4 regions of the Paraburkholderia sp. SECH2 genome follow, and region 3 is predicted to be linked to each of the others. Evidence: riboswitches for the same ligand, from Rfam matches in the RefSeq annotation. Region 3 holds a riboswitch; each other region holds the start of a gene.
The links. Region 3 has a riboswitch for cobalamin ahead of cobW (cobalamin biosynthesis protein CobW). Riboswitches for the same ligand answer to the same signal wherever they lie in the genome.
Positions count from the first base shown of each region.

Region 1: another riboswitch for cobalamin. It lies ahead of cobG (precorrin-3B synthase); the one in region 3 lies ahead of cobW (cobalamin biosynthesis protein CobW).
Region 2: another riboswitch for cobalamin. It lies ahead of M0D66_RS20330 (CbtB-domain containing protein); the one in region 3 lies ahead of cobW (cobalamin biosynthesis protein CobW).
Region 4: another riboswitch for cobalamin. It lies ahead of M0D66_RS35825 (TonB-dependent receptor); the one in region 3 lies ahead of cobW (cobalamin biosynthesis protein CobW).

Region 1 is NZ_JALPRH010000005.1:98,243-103,347, forward strand. Features, by position in the region: gene M0D66_RS11560 (cobalt-precorrin-5B (C(1))-methyltransferase) at 1-895, opposite strand, end outside; gene cbiE (precorrin-6y C5,15-methyltransferase (decarboxylating) subunit CbiE) at 895-2,178, opposite strand; cobalamin riboswitch at 2,263-2,442, shown strand; gene cobG (precorrin-3B synthase) at 2,535-4,004, shown strand; gene M0D66_RS11575 (precorrin-8X methylmutase) at 3,997-4,623, shown strand; gene M0D66_RS11580 (precorrin-2 C(20)-methyltransferase) at 4,624-5,105, shown strand, end outside.
Region 2 is NZ_JALPRH010000012.1:27,076-32,180, forward strand. Features, by position in the region: gene M0D66_RS20320 (ABC transporter substrate-binding protein) at 1-706, opposite strand, end outside; gene M0D66_RS20325 (CbtA family protein) at 1,086-1,832, opposite strand; gene M0D66_RS20330 (CbtB-domain containing protein) at 1,844-2,065, opposite strand; cobalamin riboswitch at 2,108-2,247, opposite strand; gene M0D66_RS20335 (histidine phosphatase family protein) at 2,302-2,901, shown strand; gene M0D66_RS20340 (hypothetical protein) at 2,939-3,379, opposite strand; gene M0D66_RS20345 (alpha/beta hydrolase) at 3,425-4,435, opposite strand; gene M0D66_RS20350 (MFS transporter) at 4,479-5,105, opposite strand, start outside.
Region 3 is NZ_JALPRH010000029.1:91,278-96,382, forward strand. Features, by position in the region: gene M0D66_RS32560 (cobyrinate a,c-diamide synthase) at 1-468, opposite strand, end outside; gene cobO (cob(I)yrinic acid a,c-diamide adenosyltransferase) at 472-1,074, opposite strand; gene M0D66_RS38005 (cobalamin biosynthesis protein) at 1,071-1,628, opposite strand; partial or broken gene cobA (uroporphyrinogen-III C-methyltransferase) at 1,605-2,321, opposite strand; cobalamin riboswitch at 2,545-2,773, opposite strand; cobalamin riboswitch at 2,853-3,126, shown strand; gene cobW (cobalamin biosynthesis protein CobW) at 3,310-4,410, shown strand; gene cobN (cobaltochelatase subunit CobN) at 4,417-5,105, shown strand, end outside.
Region 4 is NZ_JALPRH010000040.1:32,471-37,575, reverse strand. Features, by position in the region: gene M0D66_RS35850 (SIMPL domain-containing protein) at 1-530, opposite strand, end outside; gene M0D66_RS35845 (EVE domain-containing protein) at 728-1,186, opposite strand; RNA gene ssrS (6S RNA) at 1,278-1,459, opposite strand; gene M0D66_RS35835 (cell division protein ZapA) at 1,553-1,864, opposite strand; gene M0D66_RS35830 (ATPase) at 1,861-2,217, opposite strand; cobalamin riboswitch at 2,425-2,682, shown strand; gene M0D66_RS35825 (TonB-dependent receptor) at 2,773-4,677, shown strand; gene M0D66_RS35820 (iron ABC transporter permease) at 4,705-5,105, shown strand, end outside.

The DNA of each region.
Region 1 (5,105 bases), on a different contig from region 3:
CGTCGTCGGCGCCATATTCGGCGGCCCATGTTGCAAGCCGTTCCAGATCGATGCTCGAATTGCGGCTATGCAGATCGAGGTGCCCGGCTGCCAATTTGCTGAGTTTGCCGAAGCCGCCGCACACGCTCAAGCGCTCGACCGGCGCGCGCTTCATATGTTTGAGCACCGCGCCGACGAAGTCGCCCATTTCGATCAGTGCGATGTCCGGCAGACCGTAATGCGCGCGCATCGCGTCTTCACTTGCGTTGCCGGTGCAGGCCGCGAGATGCAGGTAACCGTTCGCACGCGCGACGTCGATGCCCTGATGAATCGAGGCGATATAGGCCGAGCACGAGAACGGCCGCACGATGCCGGTGGTGCCGAGAATCGACAAACCGCCGAGAATGCCGAGGCGCGGGTTCATCGTTTTCAGTGCGAGTGCTTCGCCGCCTTCGACGCCAATCGTTACTTCGAAGCCGCCTGCGTATCCATGTTCCGCGGCGAGTTCGGTCAGATGTTCGGTCATCATCTTGCGAGGGACGGGATTGATCGCTGGTTCGCCGACTGGCAGCGTGAGGCCGGCGCGTGTCACCGTGCCAACGCCTGGCCCCGCGCGGAATATCACACCCGGTTCGGCAAGCAAACGCACGCGGGCGAATACGATCGCGCCGTGCGTCACGTCGGGATCGTCGCCTGCGTCTTTTACTGTGCCGGCTTCCGCGCCATCGGCGGTCAGGCGGCAGAACACCAGTGGCATCGGCACGAGCCGGCCCTTCGGCAACACGATCTCCGCGACCTCGCTGACGATACCCGCGAGCAACAGACGCGCGGCCGCGAGCGACGTCGCGGTGGCGCAACTGCCGGTCGTGTAGCCGCTACGCAGCGGCGCGGGTTGTTCGGGCGTTTCTTCGCGCATTACGGATGGAATGGTGAGTCGGCTGAACTGGTGGACGTGCTGGATGCGGCGCTCGTGCTTGAGGTGCCGTCCGCGCTGCTGGCCAGCTTCGTAACCTCCAGCAGCGTAATCGGCAACGCCTGGCGCCACGTATCGAAGCCGCCGAGCGGCTGCGCGTCAGCCAGCGCGATGCGAGTCAACGTGCCGCCGTGTTGCTCACGCCACGCCGCCAGCGCTGCCTCGCCTTGCAAGGTCACGGCATTGGCCACCAGACGTCCGCCGTCGCGCAGACGCGCCCAGCAGGCGTCAAGCACACCCGGCACCGTCACGCCACCGCCGATGAACACGGCATCCGGCACAGCCAAACCTTCCAACGCATCAGGCGCGCGGCCGGCCACCAGTTGCAAACCCGGCACGCCCAACGCATCGCGATTGTGTTCGATGAAGCGCTGCCGCTCCGCGTGCCCTTCGATCGCGATCGCGCGGCAGGTCGGGTGTGCGCGCATCCATTCGATGCCAATCGAGCCGCTGCCCGCGCCCACATCCCATAGCAATTCGCCGGGCGTCGGCGCGAGGCGCGCCAGCGTAATCGCGCGGACGTCGCGCTTGGTCAACTGACCGTCGTGGCGAAAGGCGTCGTCAGGCAAGCCGACGGTCAGCGGCAAACGCGGCGCGCCTTCCGTTGCGCGGCATTCAAGCGCGATCAGGTTCAGCGCCGCCACTTCCCCTGCGGGCCACTGGTGCGCGCGGCCATCTATGCACCGCTCCAGATCACCGCCCAGATGTTCCAGCACGGTCATCCGCGTCGCGCCGAAACCGCGTGCATTCAACAGTTCGGCCAGCGCGGCAGGCGTACGCCCGTCGGCACTCAGCACGAAGACGCGCGCGCCGTCGTGCAAATGAGCATTCAGCGTCGGCAACGGCCTTCCCACCAGCGAAACCGTGGCGACATCCTGCAACGGCCAGCCAAGCCGCGCGGCCGCCAGCGACAACGACGAGGGCGCGGGCAGCACCCGCAACTCCCCTGCCGGCAAGTGCCGCGCGAGCGTTGCGCCGACGCCGAACAGCATCGGGTCGCCACTCGCCAGCACACACACGGGCCCTGTCCGCTCCGCCAGCAAAGGCGCGAGATCGAACGGCTTCGGCCATGCCGCACGGCGCGCGGCGAGGCGCGCGGGCAGCATCGCCAGATGACGTTCACCGCCATAAACCACCGACGCTTCCAGCAAAGCGCGCCGCGCGGGCCTCCCCAAGCCGGCGAAGCCGTCATCGCCTATGCCCACCACGGTCAGCCACGCCGGCATGCATCCATCCTCTTTCTGTATCTTCAAATAATCCGCTGTGCCACGCCGATCAAAGCGTCCAGCCTCGTTGTACTGTTCGAAAAAAGGCATAATACAGCCGCCGGTGCCCTTCGGGGCCGAAGAGGGAACACAGTGTCGCTGTGGCTGCCCCCGCAACTGTATGCAGCGAGTCCGCCTGCGCTCCGCGCCACTGGTTCGACCGGGAAGGCCGCGGCGGACCATGACCTGCCAGCCAGGAGACCTGCCGGCCAGACTGTTCGTGCCAGCCTACATCGGGCGGGGTGTACCGATGCCGTAGCAAGGGCCGCTTTGCGGCTTGCTCGGGCCGTCGCGCGACGCTCAACCCGGTGTCCGTCTTGAATCAAGCTTCGCCCTCCACTGCTTTGCCCGACGCGGCTCTCGTGCTGCGGCCCTCGGCGTGTCCGGGGCTGCTGCGCATCGTCGCGGCGCGTGATGGGGGGATTTGCCGGATTAAATTGCCCGGAGGCGAGTTGAGCGCGGCGCAGGCGGCGGTGATTGCTGATGTCAGTGAGCGGCATGCGGCGGGTGTGGTCGAGCTGACCAATCGCGCGAATCTGCAGGTGCGTGGTGTGCGAAGCGGGCATGAGGCGGCGTTGATCGCGGCGCTGGTCGATGCGGGGCTTGGGCCGATTCCGACGGGCGGTGCGGTGGATGCTTCCGGCGTGCTGGTAGCGACCTCGGCGGACGATGTGCGCAATCTGATGGTGAGCCCGACTGCCGGACGCGATCCGTTTGCGCTGTTCGATACAAGGCCGCTTTGCGTCGAACTGCTCACCTTGCTGCAATCCGAACCGCGTTTCGCGGCGCTATCGCCGAAATTCGCGCTACTGCTCGATGGTGGTGAGCGCCTTGCCAGGTTGGATCATCCGCACGATGTCTGGCTAGCAGCCATGCAGGCCGAAGACGGTGTGCGATTTGTGTTCGGATTGGCGGGTTGCCCGTCAGCTGCGGCGAACTCCGATGCCTTCCAACACATCGCGCATAGCGCCGTTGACCATTCTCGTCCGAACTACGCCGGCGCTCTCGCCGCCGTGCTGCCTTCGCAAGTCACAGACCTCGTCTGCGCGCTGCTGCACACGTTCCTCGATCTGGCCGCTCCAGATGACACGCGCATGCGTCACCTGCTCGCCGCGCATTCCATCGACGCCGTATTGCAGCACGCTCAAACGTACGTCGATTTCCCGCTGTCACGCGACACATCGCTTGCAAACTGGCAACGCCCCACACCTGCCGATGCCACTTTGCGACTCGGCGCGCACGCACAGCGAGTTGTGGGAATGCTGCACGTAGGCGGCCAACCGCCGCTCGGACGCCTCGACGCCACGACCTTGCGCGGCCTCGCCACGCTCTCGCAACAGCAAGGCAACGGCACGCTGCGCATGACGCCCTGGCAAAGCGTATTACTGCCCGATATCGCTGCCGATGCCGCGCCCGCCGTGCTCGCTGAAATGAATGCGCTGGGGCTCGCCTGCGATCCCGCACAACCCATTACGCACTTAATCGCCTGCGCCGGTTCCACAGGCTGCGCGAAAAGCCTCGCTAACACCAAAGCCGACGCGTTACTTCTAGCGGATCGCCTGCCCGACGGCGTCGACGTCCATCTGAGCGGCTGTCCGCGCTCATGCGCCGCCGCACATTGCGCGCCGTACACGCTGCTGGCCGCGGCGCCCGGCACCTACGACCTTTATCGCCGCGACGGCCAGCCGGGTTTCGGCTCGTGCGTCGCGCACCAACTCACGATCGAACAGGCCGCCGATATGCTCGACCCATTGGCACACCCGGCCCGGAGCCCCTCAGATGCTTGATTACATTCGCGACGGTCAGGAGATCTATCGCCAATCCTTCGCGACGATACGTGCGGAGGCCGACTTATCGCGTATCCCTGCCGACCTCGAGAAACTCGCGGTGCGCGTGATCCACGCCTGCGGCATGATCGACGTCGTTGAAGATCTTCAGTTTTCCGAAGGCGCAGGCGCCGCGGGCCGTACGGCGCTCGCGCAAGGCGCGCCGATTCTGTGCGACGCCGGCATGGTGGCGCAAGGCATCACGCGCGCTCGACTGCCCGCGAACAACAACGTGATCTGCACGCTCACGCATCAGGACGTGCCTGCGCTCGCGCGCGAACTCGGCAATACGCGCTCGGCCGCCGCGCTCGAATTGTGGCGGCCGCAGCTGGCCGGCAGCGTCGTCGTGATCGGCAATGCGCCGACCGCCCTCTTTCATCTGCTCGATATGCTCGATGCCGGTGCGCCAAAGCCCGCGCTGATCCTCGGCTTTCCGGTCGGTTTCGTCGGCGCGGCCGAATCGAAAGCGATGCTGGCCGAAGACAGCCGCGGCGTGCCCTTCGTCGTGGTTCACGGACGACGCGGCGGCAGCGCGATGGCGGCCGCTGCTGTGAACGCGCTCGCGACGGAGGTCGAGTAAATGACCGTGCAAGGACGTTTATTCGGACTCGGCGTCGGCCCCGGCGACCCGGAACTCATCACGCTGAAAGCGCTGCGTTTGCTGAAAGCGGCACCCGTGGTCGCGTATTTCGTCGCGAAGGGTAAGAAGGGCAACGCCTTCAGCATCATCGAGGCGCATTTGCATGACGCTCAACAGCATCTGCCGCTCGTCTATCCCGTCACGACCGAAGCGCTCGAGCCGCCGCTGTCGTATGAAGCGATCATCGCCGACTTCTACGATACCGCTGCGGAGGTCGTCGCCGGCCATCTCGACGCGGGCCGCGACGTCGCGGTGATTTGCGAAGGCGATCCGTTTTTCTACGGCTCGTACATGTATTTGCACGACCGCCTCGCAGCCCGGTTCGAGGCTGAAGTCGTGCCCGGTGTGTGCTCGATGCTCGGCGGCGCAGCGGTACTTGGCTCGCCGCTGGTGTATCGCAATCAGAGTCTGTCGGTGCTCTC
Region 2 (5,105 bases), on a different contig from region 3:
CGATGCCATCCGGATTCGCAGCGCTCACGCGCACCAGCGTCGCGCGGAAATCTTTCTCGGCCGACTGATAGCCTTCGGCCGCAACGACTTGCGCGCCGCGTTCATTGGCGGCTTTGACGAAGACGTCCTTGCTGGTGCGTCCCCAGTCGGTGTTCAGATAGAGCACGGCGATGCGCTTGAGGCCGAGCGTTTTCACGGCGAGGTCGGCAAGCAGCGGCTGCGCGTCGGCCTGGCTGACCGATGGGCTCCAGATGTAGTCGCCGCCTTTGGTGAAGTCAGGATGCGAGTTGGTGAAACCGAGTTGCACGAGGCCCGCATGCTGATAAATCGGCGACGCCGCCATCGAAGCGGGACTCGAGAAGTCGCCGAGTTCGATCAGGATGCGCGGGTCGTTGACGAATTTCTGCGCGATCGTGATGGATTGGCGTGGATCGCTCTGGCTGTCTTCGAAGACGTAGTTCAGCGGACGGCCGTTGATGCCGTTGTGGCTGTTGATCTCATCTAATGCAAGATCGAAACCAGCTTTCCATTGCGCGCCGTACTGAGCGTTCTGGCCGGTCAGCGGGCCGCTGACGCCTATCAGGATCGGATCGCCCGAAGGTGGCGCGGCGATGGCCGTTGTTGTCGTTATCGCCGATGCGGCCAGCAGCAGAAGTGCCGTGAGGCGAGTGGCCCACGATGGGCGCAGGCTTGATGGGTTCGACATGGCTCCAGGCTCGGTTTGCTTGAGATTGGAGTGAGTGTCGGATGTGCCCCGGCTTCGGGCAACCAAGCGATTTGCATAACGTTATGCAGCCATGGCACTTGTCCACAGAAAATGTTCATAGGGTTGTTGATAACAACGGGGCATCGTACCTAAGTGCTTGACGCAGATCGGTTTGTTGCTTGCGGTGCGGGGAGACGCAGCGATGATCGCCGACACGGTTGGCGCGGAGCGGCGCATTGCAGAGGGGTGGCTTATCCACAGAAAACGTTCACAAGCCTGTGGATAACATTCCGGCAAACGCGCCAAGTACTTGATGTATTTGGCTTCTCTCGCGCTGCACGTCGGCGTGACCGCGGCTCGCACGGTCACGCCGTTCACATCAAAGGTAAGCAGACTTCGCGGCGCTGCGGCTCGCGGGAGCCAGCAATTTGCTGCGCTCAACGAGCGCGCCGAACAGCAGTCCAACGGTCGTCCACATAATCACCTGCATGCCGATGGCCGCGACGCGGAATTTCCACAACAGCACCGCCGGGAAAGCCGCCGGCACTTCGTTGATCGTCGGCATCGACAGTTGCACGGCCGCAATGATCGCAACGAACACCACGCCCGCCACGATCGAACCATTCCATGCGCCCAACTTCAGTGCCGCGCGGCGTCGAACCTTCAGCGAAAACACCATTGCAGCCAGCGAGATCGCAATCATCAGGAAGAACAAGCCGGTCCGCATCCCGATCGTCTCGGGGTCGCCCACCGAGGGTGGATTCGCCGGGTACTTGATGTTCGGGACAATCACCAGCGTGATAAACGCGCCAAGCGCGAGCCATGCGGACAACGCGCGCGCACTCAGCGTACCGACGCGGCCATACGCATACGCGAACACCAGCGAGAACAGCCCACCGAACGCGGCGCCGTACGTCACCACGCCCGTCAACAGTCCGAGACCCGCCTGGGTGCCGCGGCTCACCAGTTCGGGTTCGGGCGCTTCGCCTTTGGCGGCGTCGGCCTTTTCCTCGAAGGAAATCGCCTGATCGACCTGCGGTTCGCCCACCAATCTCGCGAAGCCGAACGTGAGCAATCCCGCGGCGATGCCTGCAAGCATCCCGCGTACCAACAATTTACCGACCATGTTCGACTCCGTTAGTGGCAGGGAAAGCCGAGCAGATGGCGGCCGTCGTGCACGAATTCGTGCACATACATGCCGGGCACCAGCGACGTGGCGCCCTGCTCCGCACCAACGAAATACAGCGCGAGCAACAGCAGCAAGCCGCCGAACACGACCCAAGGCAGCAGTTCACGCAGCGGAATCGGCGTGGGTTGGGCGACGGGCTGTGTCGTGGAATCGAAAACAGCGTTGGACATAATGGACATCTCCTGGGGGTAACGCGCCCCGATAGTCGATTGAAGAGGGATGGTGCGAAGCTCAGGTCTGGCTTTCGGCTCATGAATGCCGATTACAGTGGCGCGACCGCGCCGGGCTCTCACCGGCTTCCGTGCTTCGCAGTGACGCTATTCTACGCGCTAAACTTTGCCTCCCGGCAATGCAAAGCATGTACGCGGCGTCCCGCTCTAGTCCGGTCTTTATGGAAATCAATTGAATGGACATACGGCTGTTACTGATCAGCCACGCATCGACCGCGGCGATGCGCGCGGGCCGCTTCCCTGCCGACGACCCGCTCGACGCACGCGGCCTCGCCGAAGCCGCCGCCGCACGAGCGCGTCTGTCGATTCCGGATGACGCGGCAGTTTTCGTCAGCCCTGCGGTTTGTGCGCGCGACACGGCGTCGGCCTTGGGGCTCGGTGCCGCGGCGTCGGTCGACGAGCGGCTGGCAGATATGGACTACGGCCTGTGGCACGGCCGCCGCCTTGCCGATCTCGCGGTCGAAGCACCACACGACCTCGCCGCATGGACACACGATCCCGACACGGCCGCGCACGGCGGCGAGTCGTTCAGTCAACTCGTGAAGCGGGTGGGACAGTGGCTCGATGCGCTAAACGGTGCGTTGAGCGAGGACGTCATACAAGGCAACACACAGACCGTGGTCGCCGTCACGCACGCGCCTGTGATCCGGGCCGCGATCGTTCATGCACTCGGCGCGCCGCCGGGCGTGTTTCCGCACATCGAAATCGCGCCGCTCTCGATGGTCGAGTTGCGACGCTCGCGACGCGGCTGGACATGGTGGCCAGCATCACAATAACGGCTACGCTCGGATAGTCCGAAACGCACGTGCCCGCTCACTTGCCCGATACAACCAGCCTCAACTTGCTCGAATCAGCCCGCGTCAACGTGATATCGGTCCGTTTGGCGCGCGTGCCAAGATAAAAATGCTGACGTCCCGGTGAATTCTGATCATGCGTCGCGTCCGGCAGGCACGAGGCGATGTCCGCCGCGACACCCTGCAGCGCGTCCGCGCTCGAACCGGCGTCGTGATGCGGCGTCCACGTGCATTGATAACTCCCGCGGCTCGCCGAACACTGGGCGTCATCGCCGTAGGGTTGCGCGACGCCCTTGCCGTCATCCGGTGTCAGCGAAGCCAGGCCGTCCGGCGCCGCCGCGACGATCCGTTTGAGCGATGCACACGGGCTAGGCGCATCGTCAGCATTCGCGCTGCACGGCAGCAATGCGCCAAGTGATACAGCGGCGATCGCGGCCGCGAGAATTCGGGTCTTGTTCATGTCGGCACAGTCCTTTGAAAGCTGGCCTTATCTCCGTAGCACGGTTCATGCCTTGCCGAACAACGCCGCCAGCCCCTGCGCCGATGCAAAAATCCCCTTCGCGTCGTGCCCGACGCCGTCGATCACAAACGTACGATGCTTCGCAGCCCCTTCCGGATCCCGCGACGCCATATAGCGCGCGTAAGCCAATCCGCGCTCCAACCGATGCTCGCCTTGCGTCTGCGCAGCGCATGAACGGTCAAGTGCCGAATGCTGCGGATCGCAATCCGCGCCGCCGAGCAGCACGGTGACGTCACGACGCGCATAGCGTGATTCGAGCGCATCAGCGGAGCTCGAATCACCGTCGCTCGAAGCATAGGCCGGCAAATCTTCGAGCCCATACTTCCAGCGATTGAACGACGGACATGCCGTCGCATCGAACGCCACGAATTCACCTGATGCTGTCGGCCGCATCGCATCGAAGTACACGTACGACGAAGGATTCGCGACCACATAGCGCAGCGCAATTCCGCGCGCGACGAGCGGCGCCTCACCGCGCGTCACCACGGCATAGCGCTGCACCACCTGGCCACCGCCCGAATGCCCGGCGATCACCACCTCGGTCAGCGACGCAAACTGCTCACGCGACGCCAGCGTCTGCAGAATGGCGTCGAGCACATCGAACGAACTGAGCGGCGCCGGACCTTCGGCGTTGTCGCCGCCCATCCAGCTAGTCCATTCCCAATGCAGCGTGGATGGCGGTAACGCATGCGCGCCAACGTCGGCACTCGCGAGGAACTGCGGCACGATCAGCAGCGTATCGGCCGCATCGCCACCAGCCAGTGCGCACGCGCGCTCCGCCAGATTGAAGTACGTGTCCGCATTTCGCAGGCGTCCGTGAATCAGAATCACGGCACGCTTGACGTCATGCGTCGGCGCAAGCCAGTCGCCGTTCGCGAACACCGGCACGGTGCCGCTACCCGCAAGCGTCGCGACACTCAGATGCCGGCTCGCGACGACGGCAACCGGACGTTCATTTGGCGCGCGTTCGTCATCGGTAATCAAAGGCTGGGTCATGCAATAAGCTCGTGAGTCATCTAATCAGTCTGGCTAGTGGCGGTTAACGCGTGACGAACTTCGCCGTTGCGCCGCCCGGCTCACGTCCCGAGCGCGTGAAATACACCATCGCAAGCGACACGAAACCGGCAAAAATCAGGTAGAACGCCGGCGTCAGACTGCTGCCGGTCAGGTGCGTCAAAGCGGTGATGGTGAGCGGCGCCATGCCGCCGAACAGCGTCACCGCAATGTTGTACGACAGCGCCACGCCCGCCGAACGGCTGCGCACCGGAAACAGCGTCGCGAGCATGCCGGGGTGCGAACCGGACATGGCGGCAAGGAACACCGTTGCGACCATCTGCGCGATGAACAGATGCCCCGGCGTGGGATTCGTCACGACGAAGTGATACAGCGGATACACGCACACCATCCACGTGATCACAATCGGATAGAACAGCCGGTACGCGCCGTAACGATCGGCAAGCTTGCCGGACAGCGGAAACAGGAACAGATTCAGCACGCCCGACACGAACGCGCCGAGCAGCGCGGTGGACAGCGGCAGATGCAATTGCCGCTCGACATACACCGACAGATACGAGTGCCACACATAATTGGTCGCCGCGCCGATGATGATCACGCCCATCGCACAGATCGCCGCGTCGCCGTTATCGCGGAAGAACTGGCGCACCGT
Region 3 (5,105 bases):
CTGCGCGTGCCTTGGCGAGCCGACGCGATTGGCGAGCACGCCGTAAAACGGTACCTCCGGCTTGAATTGCGCAAGGCCGAAAGCGACCGCGCCGAAGGTCTGCGCCATCGCTTTCGCCGAAATCACCGCGAGCACCGGCACGCCGAATGTGGTTGCCAGATCCGCGCTGCTCGGTGTGCCGTCGAACAGACCCATCACGCCTTCGATCAGGATCAGATCCGCTTCGGCCGCCGCCTGCGCGAGCAGGTTGCGACAGGCGGTTTCGCCCACCATCCACAGATCGAGCGACAGGACCGGCGTGCCGCTGGCACGCGCGAGGATCATCGGGTCGAGAAAGTCGGGGCCGGTTTTGAATACGCGCACGCGTCGCCCCAGCCGCCGATGGTAGCGCGCGAGACCCGCGGTAATCGTGGTCTTGCCTTGGCCCGACGCGGGAGCGCTAATGAACAGGGCGGGGCAAGCGGACATCGCTCAGAACTCCACGCCGCGCTGCGCTTTCACGCCTTGCTCGCGATACGGGTGTTTGACGATGCGCATTTCGGTGACGAGGTCGGCGGCTTCGATCAGCGCGTCCGGCGCGTGACGGCCGGTCACCACCACGTGCAGCATCTCCGCGCGCCCGGTCAGTACCGACAGCACTTCGTCGAGCGGCAGGTATTCGTACTTCAGCACGGTGTTCAGTTCGTCGAGGATCACCATCTGATAGTCGCCGCTTTCGATCATGCGGCGTGCTTCGTTCCACCCTTTGCGCGCGGTGGCGATGTCGGCGTCGCGATTCTGCGTGTTCCAGGTATAGCCGTCGCCCATCGTGACGAAGTCGCAATTGGCGATCGCGCCGAGAAAGTCGCGTTCCGACGTATGCAGCGCGCCCTTGATGAACTGCACGACGCCGAGGCGCATGCCATGCCCAAGCACGCGCACGGCCATGCCGAACGCTGCGGTGGTTTTGCCTTTGCCGGTGCCGGTATTGACGATCAGCAGACCTTTTTCGACGGTGGCGCTGGCCTGCTTTTTCTCGTGGCCCTCGCGCCGGCGTTCGGTCATGCGTTGATGCGATTCGGGATCGGTCTTCATGGAAGGTCCTGTTCTTGAGTGTCGTTGTTTGCGTGTTCGCAGGCGAGGCGGGCGGTGGTCGATGCTATCGCGACGGTGATGCCGGCATGTACGGTTTTGCGCACGAGTAGCCGTGCGTTGGCGGTATCGGCTGCAAACGAGGCAACTGGGGTCATTGAGCTAATTGAGGCATGGGCCGCATCAGATTCGGTCGCCGCAGCGAGCAAGGCGCACGGCTCGCAGACGCCGTCTATGCCGAGGTGCTCGCGTGCGGCCGCCGACGGATCCTCCACGGAGATCGCCGCAATCTGCTCACGGCTGAACAGCTTCAACGGCAGCGCATGACGTGCGCAAAATTCGAGCAGGCCGGTTTCGTGGGCTTTGACGTCAACCGAGGCGATCGCGCTGATTTCGTCGAATGAATGCGAGCCGAGCGTGGCGCGCACAGCCGTTTCGATTTCCTCGGCGGAGCTGTGCAAACGACAACCGATGCCGACGGTTAGCGTTTTCCTTGCGTGGCGCTGGGATTCGCTGCCGACTTTCACCGCATCCCGCGCCAAAGCCAGCGACGCCACACCGCCGATCACCACGATCGCCGGCGACCCGAGCCCGGCGCGCGAGACCGTATCGGCGAACTCGCCGAGCCGCGCGAGCGCATGCCGTTGCTCGGGGCGCGTGGCCGATTCGATCGCGGCGCACGGCGTATCGGCGCTCATCCCGGCTGCGAGCAATGTGTCGACGATTTCGTTCAGTCGCCGCATGCCCATGTAAATCACCAGCGTCATTCGCGTAGCGACGAGCGCGGCCCAGTCCGGCTCGCCGCTGCCGGCGCCGTGTCCGGTGACGAACACCACGCCTTGCGCGTGATCGCGATGCGTCACAGGAATGCCGATTGCCGCGGGCGCCGCAATCCCGGCGGTGATGCCGTTGATCACGTCGACGCTAATGCCTGCGGCATGGAGCGCTTCTTGTTCTTCGCCGCCACGGCCGAATACGAACGGATCGCCGCCTTTCAAACGGGCGACGCTGCGTCCCGCCCGCAAATGCTCGAGCATTTGCGCGACGATGCCGGCCTGCGGCGTCGACGGATGGCCGCCGCGTTTGCCGACATACACGACCAGTGCGTCGGCGCGCGCAAACTGCAGTACCTCAGGATTCACCAGATCGTCGACCAGCACCACATCGGCTTGCGCCAACGCGCGCGTCGCTTTGAGCGTCATCAGTTCGACGTCGCCGGGGCCGGCGCCGATCAGCCAGGCGCGGCTCATCGCGGCGTGCATGGCGCACGCCATGTCGTGACAAGCGGGAGCGGGCGAGGCGCGAAGATGCCGGAGGCGGCAGAAATTGAGGTCATGCGGTGCAACAGATTACGCGCAACGAAAAACGCCGCTCGCCGCGTTTCCCACAGGAAAACGCCAACGGCCGCGCCACGTCGTGCTTCAGCGCCTTCACATCCGTCCCTCGCGGATTCCGGCGGCCGGCAGCGTGACGTTCGCTGCCTCCGCGTCTGGCCGGTATCCGGGCTGGCGGCCTCATGCGTTTTGCCTTCCCGTCCGGATTCGTCGGACAGTGGCATCAAAAACGCATGCGCGATGCGAAAGCACCGCAGGTCGCTTACCGTTGCGGGGACAGCACAGGTTGAGCGCAGCGAGCGCGGCCTGTTTCCCGTTTAACTGCACATGCGATCGCATATGCGGGCACCAAACGCGCGCATACGATAGCACACGGCAGGCCGCGCCGGCACTGTGGAAAGGCCTTGCCGAAGCCCGCGTTTCCTTGACGGCAGGGGGCGCTCGGCCTAAACTCGCACGCACTTTGGTGCTCGTGTGCGCGCTCGTGCGCATGCAGTTAAACGGGAAACAGGGTGCCCACCTGCAATGGACCGGGTCAACCTGTGCTGCCCCCGCAACGGTAAGCGAAAAGCGGTGCGTTCTTGAGCGCCGCGGAGCCGGCTTCGATGTCCACGCGCAAGGCCGCGTCGGCATATAACCACTGGGCGAGAAACCACTCGTCCGGGAAGGGGAAGCGGCGCTTTCGCCAGCCCGGATACCGGCCAGACTACGAAGAACGACCATCGCGGGGATGCGGTGGCGCGTTCATGACCTCATTCTCGTTTCCAGTTTTTGGTTGCCTCGGCAACGCCGTTGTTCGTCCCCGTGTTTTGTTAATGTCGTGGTTTGGGGTATGTGCCCCGTTTGCCCGGCCTATACACGATGCCTCGGCGTGCACGAGCAACTCCTACGGATGGACCTCACGATGCAAACTCAAATGCGCAAGATCCCCGTCACCATCGTCACGGGCTTTCTCGGCAGCGGCAAGACCACGCTGCTGCGGCACATTCTTCAGCATGCGGGCGGCAAGCGCATCGCGGTGATCGTCAACGAGTTCGGCGAACTCGGCATCGACGGGGAAATCCTCAAGGGTTGCGGCATCGGTTGTGATGAGAACGGCGTTGAGGCCGAAGGGCAACTGTATGAACTCGCGAACGGCTGCCTGTGCTGCACCGTGCAAGAGGAGTTTTTCCCGGTGATGGAAAAGCTGGTGGAGCGCCGCGAGCAGATCGATCACGTGCTGATCGAAACGTCAGGTCTCGCGTTGCCGAAGCCGCTGGTGCAGGCGTTCAACTGGCCGCAGATCAAGAATAGCTTTACCGTCGACGCGGTCGTCACCGTGGTAGACGGCCCGGCCGCGTCGAGCGGCCAGTTCGCCGACAACCCGGTCGCCGTCGATGCGCAACGCAAGGCCGATCCGAATCTCGATCACGAATCGCCGCTGCACGAATTGTTCGAAGATCAATTGTCGGCCGCTGATCTGGTGATTCTGAACAAAACGGATCTGCTCGACGAAGCGCATCAAGCTTCTGTCGAAGCCATCATCCGCGAAGAAATTCCACCGCAAGTGAAGATCGTGCGCGCGCAGATGGGGCAACTCGACCTGCATACGTTGCTGGGTCTCGAAGCGGCCTCGGAAGAGACAATCCATCTACGCCACGACCATCACGGTTCGGCCGAAGACGCCGATCACCATCACGACGAGTTCGATTCGGTGGTGGTGCACGCGAATGTTTCGTCGCGCGAAGCTGTGATCGCCGCGTTGCAAGGGCTCGTCGAAACCAACACGATTTACCGCGTCAAAGGTTTCGCGGCGCTGCCGGGTGCGGCGATGCGTCTGGTGATACAGGGCGTGGGCCGCCGATTCGATAGTTACTTCGACCGGCGCTGGCAAGCGGGTGAAACGGGCGCCGAGCAACAAAGCCGCTTTGTGCTGATCGGCGAAGACCTCGACCAGGCCGCGTTGCAACAGGCATTCGACGCCGCCTTGGGCGCCGTGGCGAACGCTCAGCCGCAACAGGCGTAACCGGTCATGCATCTGCTGCGCACCACGCCGGGCGGTTTTGTCGACGATACACAGGGCGTGATCCGGATCGATCAGCAGCCCGCCGATATCGTGGTGCTCAGTTCCGCGGATACCACGCTGTCATTGCTCGCGAGCGTGTTTCCGCGTCTGGGCGAGGGTTTTCCGAGCGTGCGGCTTGCGAACGTCACGTATTTACGGCAACCGGCTTCGGTCGATTTCTATGTCGAAGACGTGTTGCAGCATGCGCGTGTCGTGGTGGTCGATCATCTCGGCGGCGAGGCGTACTGGCCGTACGGCATCGAGCAGGTGGTCGCTCTCGCCGAGCGCAAGCAGCAGACGCTCGCGATGTTCTCCGGCGATCTGCAGGAAGACCCGAATCTGCTGGCGCGCAGCACCGCCGACGCCGAACTGTGTCATCAGCTATGGCGCTATCTGCGTGAAGGCGGCCCGCAGAATGCCGAGGCCTTCCTGCGTTTTATCGCGTACCGCTCGCTTGGCTGGGGGCGCGAGCCCGCGCTGCCGCGCGCGTTGCCTGCCGCGACGCTCTACCATCCCGAACGGGACACGCCGACCATTGCCGACTGGCAGGCGCGCTGGCGGGAGGGTGCACCGGTTGCCGCGATTCTGTTCTACAAGGCGCATCTGCAGGCGGCCAACACAGCGGTGTTCGACGCCCTGATCGATGCGCTCGAAGC
Region 4 (5,105 bases), on a different contig from region 3:
GCGGCTTGCTCGCGGAACGACTTGATGGCTTCGCCGGTGAGCTTCTGCTCCGCGGCACGCTGCGCTTCTGGCGACAACGAGAACTGCACGTTGCCGACCTGCATGATCGATGCCATCTGGCCCGCGAGTTTCGACGCCGCGGCGAAGTCGTGCGACTCGAGCACAACTTCAGTACGGCCGCGCCATGCGGAAATGCGGCCGTCACGATCGGTGGACGGGTAGATCGAGAAGGAGCCGGTGCGAGCCGTTACGCCGTTCACGCCCTTGGCTTTTTGCAGCGCCGCATCGGCGCGTTGGTTCAGCGTGGAGGTGAGCACGGACGGATCACTTGCTTCCTGCTCGTAGAACAGCGTGATATCGACGACGTCTTGCGGCACTTCCGAGCTTGCTTGCGCATTCAGCGACAGCACGCCCGCGGGCTGATATTGCGTCACGCCCTGCGCGCGGGCCATGGCCGGCGTCAACGCGAGCGCAGCAGGTGCGGCGCATATGAGAGCGAGAGCGAGTGCACGTGCGGTGTTTTTCGTCATTCTTGGACTCCTTGCTTGAACAGGTTGTGCACGATTGGAGCGAACGCCATGCGCGTGGCACAACGTTTGCGAGTCCGTTAGGCGCTTGTAACCTGAGCTTGGTTCCCTAATTTGACGTTTGCTGAACGTTTGTGTTCATCGGCGCACAGACATGCGCGTGACACAAGCGGCAACGGGTCACATGCGCGTATGCAAGGTCAAACAAGACGTTTGGTGATGAAGCGCCATTCAGCTTCGGTCACCGGTGTGATCGACAGGCGGTTGCCTTTGACGAGCACACGCATGTCCTTCAATTCTTCATGCTCGCGCAGCGCGGCAAGCGGAATCAAGGGGATCTTCTTCTTGAACACCACATCGACGAGTAGCCAGCGCGGCGTTTCCTGCGACGACTTCGGGTCGTAGTAGGAGCTCTTCTTGTCGAATTGAGTGGGGTCCGGATACGCGGTGGACGACACCTCCGCGAGCCCCGCAATGCCCGGCTCCGGGCAACTCGAGTGATAGAACAGCACACCGTCGCCGACCTGCATCATGTCGCGCATGAAGTTGCGCGCCTGATAGTTGCGCACGCCGGTCCACGGCAACGTGTGGTGCGGTGCCTCTGCCAGATGGTCGATGCTTGCTTCGTCCGGTTCGGACTTCATTAGCCAGTAGCGCATGAATCGAGTTGAACGTTAAAGGTTTGACACAGCAAAAAAATCGAGGCCCAAAGAAAAACGGCACCGAACCGAAGTCCGATGCCGTTTGAATAAGGTCCCCGCCTTAGCCGCTAGGCCGGCATCCTGAACCGGGAGTTCAGAATTGGTCGCAGTTAGCAGCACTTCGGGTACATCAGACAGAGTGACGCGCACACCCGTGCTACAAATTTCCACAACCGTGCACATGGCATTGGTTCAAGGAATATATGACCTTGGCGAACCAGGCAGGGAAGTCAAACCGATTGAATTCAAGACGTTTGCATGAATCTTTGTTCATGCATCTCGGTTGAATTCGCAGCCGATCTCAGGACCGGCTACAAGATACTTTTACATGCTGTACTGCTGAATCACAGTACCCAGTTGCTCGTTCATTTGGTGCATTGTACGCCGGATTTCTTCAGCGGGAAATGCTTCTCCGTGCCGCACGCTGCTTTGCAGCTTAAGCAGTTCTGATGCCAGCGACAGCGCGGCCATGACGGCAATGCGATCCGTGCCGCGCACGTTGCTGCCATTGCGGATCTTCGACATCTCGGCGTCGACGCGTGCAACCGCTTCAAGCAGCGCGCCTTCAGTTTCCGGCGAGCAGGCTAGACGATAGGGCACGCCGAGAATCGATACTTCGATCTGCTTGGTGGTCATGCATTTTCTCCATGGCGGGTGACGTCGCTCTCCGCTTCTTCCTCATGCGGCGCGGTCTCGAGCAGATCGAGCTGATTATCAGGCTCGCTGTGCGCGCGGGCCCGCGGCAATTTTTCGAGGATCGCATTGAGGCGCACCTGTGCGTCGTCGATCTTTGCCGACAGCGCGTCGCGTTCCGCCTGCAGCGCATCGCGCTCCTCGCGCATCAGCGCGAGTTCCGTGCGCGTGGCCTCGGCTTCGGCACGCGTTTGGGCGAGCTGATCTTCGAGCGCGAGCCGCGCTTCATTGTGGCGTTGGCTGATCGTGATCAGCTTGCCGATATTCTGTGAAAGTGTTTCGAGTTCGGTGAGCATCTGCTGCGTCCTCTAAAGACATCGCATTTTAGCGCGGAATGTCGCAGGTTCCGACAATTGTCTCGTTTCGAGACGTAACAACATCGCTTTGTGCCGGCTTTTATCGACCATATGATGAAAAACAACTCATGCATCGGACAATAACCTGCACTTAACAGAACAGTTTGCGCACGGATTAACCATTCTTGACGGACCCGAGGGCCGCTCCTAAACTGGCCGCACTTTGGTGCCCGCGCGCGCTTTTCCACAGTGTGCGCAGTTAAACGGGAAGCAGGGCGCGCGCTTCGCCTGAACGCGCCAACCTGCGCTGCCCCCGCAACGGTAAGCGACCGCATTCGTCATGCAGGTCGATCCTGATCGCGTGTTTGATGCTTAACACGCGAGTGTGCCACTGCGCGTCACGCGTGGGAAGGCGGGATCGATGTGTCGCCAGCCCGGATACCGGCCAGAGGGAGAGGCTCGTTCCCGCGCAAACGTAAAACAACGCGGGCGCCTCGTTACGCATCGGCCCGCGGGGAAGCGGGCCGCGCACGCTATCCACAGGAATGTCATCCCATGCTGTCCCCTATCGCTCGCGCGGCGTTGCTCGCCTTTGCGAGCCTGCCGCTCGTCGTGCATGCTCAAGCTACTGCTTCTTCTGCGTCACCGTCCTCGTCGTCATCTTCTTCTGCCGATACGGGGGCGAGCGGTTCGTCAGCCGCGGTGTTGTCGCCCGTTGTCGTGACCGCGGAGCGCGGGCCGCAACCGCTCGCCGATGCGATCCCGCAGACCACGCTGTTCGACCAGCAGGACATCGCCGATACGACCGCGACCGATTTGCCCGGCCTGCTGCAACTCGCGCCCGGCGCGCAAATCTCGCGCACCGGTGGTCCGGGTTCCACGACGAGCCTGTTTCTGCGCGGCGCGTCGTCGACGCAATCGCTTTTGCTGATCGACGGCGTGCGGGTCGACTCCGTGAGTCTGGGCGCGCCGCAACTCGCGCAGATTCCCCTCGACCAGATCGATCACGTCGAAGTGGTGAATGGCAACGTGTCCGCGCTTTACGGCTCCGGCGCAATTGGCGGCGTGGTGCAGGTGTTCACCAAAGACGGCGGCGACCATCCGCCGCGTTTCAATTTTTCGGTGGGCTATGGCAGCTATCACACGCAGACGCAGCAGGCCGGCGTGAACGGCTCGCTGGATAAAGACGGCAACACCACCTTCAGCATTTCGCTCGCGCGTTCGAAAGACGACGGCTTCTCCTCGCTCAATCCGTCGCAGGCGCCCAACGCGAATCCGAACGCGAACGGCTATCTGAACGAAAGCATCTCGGCTTCGCTGCGTCACAAGTTCAGCGACAAGTGGGACGCGGGCGCCACCTATTTCCAGTCGAACGGCAATAACAGCTACGACAACGCGTACGGTGTGCCGACCGATCTGAACAACCTCTACAGCAAAGTGCGCCAGGTGTCGGTGTTCGCGAACGGCAAACTGACCGACTGGTGGACCACGCACTTCATCGTTTCCGAAGGCGACGACCGCAGCGTGGCGAATACCAACGGCATCTACAACGGCCGCTTCGATACCGACAATCGCCAGTACACGTGGCAGAACGATTTTGCGCTCGCCGCGCAGCAGAAACTGCAGGTCGGCTATGAGCATCTGGATCAGAGCCTCGACTCGGATACATTCACTGCGCCCGACCGGCATGTGGATTCGGGCTTTGTCGGCTACACGGGGCGCTTTGGGCGCAATCAGATTCAGGCCAACGTGCGGCGCGATCAGTATTCCGATTTCGGCGGGGCGAACAGTTACTATCTCGGCTACGGTTTCGATATCACCGAGCATTGGAAGGCGACTGCAAGCTATTCGGATTCATTCCGCGCGCCGAGCTTCGACGATTTGTACTATCCGCTCAGCGGCAATCCGTCGATCCAGCCGGAGCGCAGCCATTCGATCGAAGCAGCATTGCAGTACGCGTCGAACGCGCTTGGCGTGATGCGTCTGAGCGCCTTCCAGACGCGTTATTCGAATCTGATCGACTACGAGCAGGTTACGCCCGGCATTTTTTTGGCCGAGAACGTCGGCCGTGCGAAGGTGCAGGGGCTTGAAGGATCGTGGAGCGGCCATATGGGCAAGACCGACGTGCGCGCGTCGCTAACGCTGCAGAATCCTGTCGACCTCGATAGCGATACCGATCTTGTGCGTCGTGCAAGACGCTTCGCGTCGCTGGCGGTAAATCGCAGCATTGCCGGGTGGCGTGTCGGCGGCGAGTGGATTGTCAGCGGCGCGCGTGAAGATAGCAGCGGCACGCTGGGCGGCTACGGCGTGGTGAATCTGTCGGCGCGCTACAACATCACGAAGGCATGGTACGTCGCCGCGCAGATCCAGAACCTGTTGAACAAGGACTATGAAACGGCCTACTCGTATAACTCGCCGCGGCGCGGTGCGTATGTCACGGTTGGTTGGCAGCAGCAATGACGAACGTACTTGCATGAGAACGTGCCGATGAACCGTAGCTCGAGCCCGATGCCCACGACCACGTTGCGCGTGATGAGCGCAAAGCGCGCCGCCGCGATCTGGCTCGTGCTCGCGGCGATCGCGCTGGTTGTGCTGATGGCATCGCTCGCACTGGGCAGTGTGTCGCTCGCGCCGGCGCGCGTGTTGGCGGCGTTGCTGCCGTCGCACGCGTCGCATGTGGCGTCCGGCGATCTTGCCGGCGAGATCGTGCGCACGCTGCGTTTGCCGCGCGCGCTGGCCGGCTTCGCGTGCGGCGCGTTGCTTGCGCTGGCGGGGGCGCTGCTGCAAGTGCTGTTGCGCAATCCGCTGGCCGAGCCCTACGTACTAGGCGTGTCGGGTGGCGCGGCGACGTTCGCGCTGGTCGCGATGATCGCTGGTTGTGCGTGGTG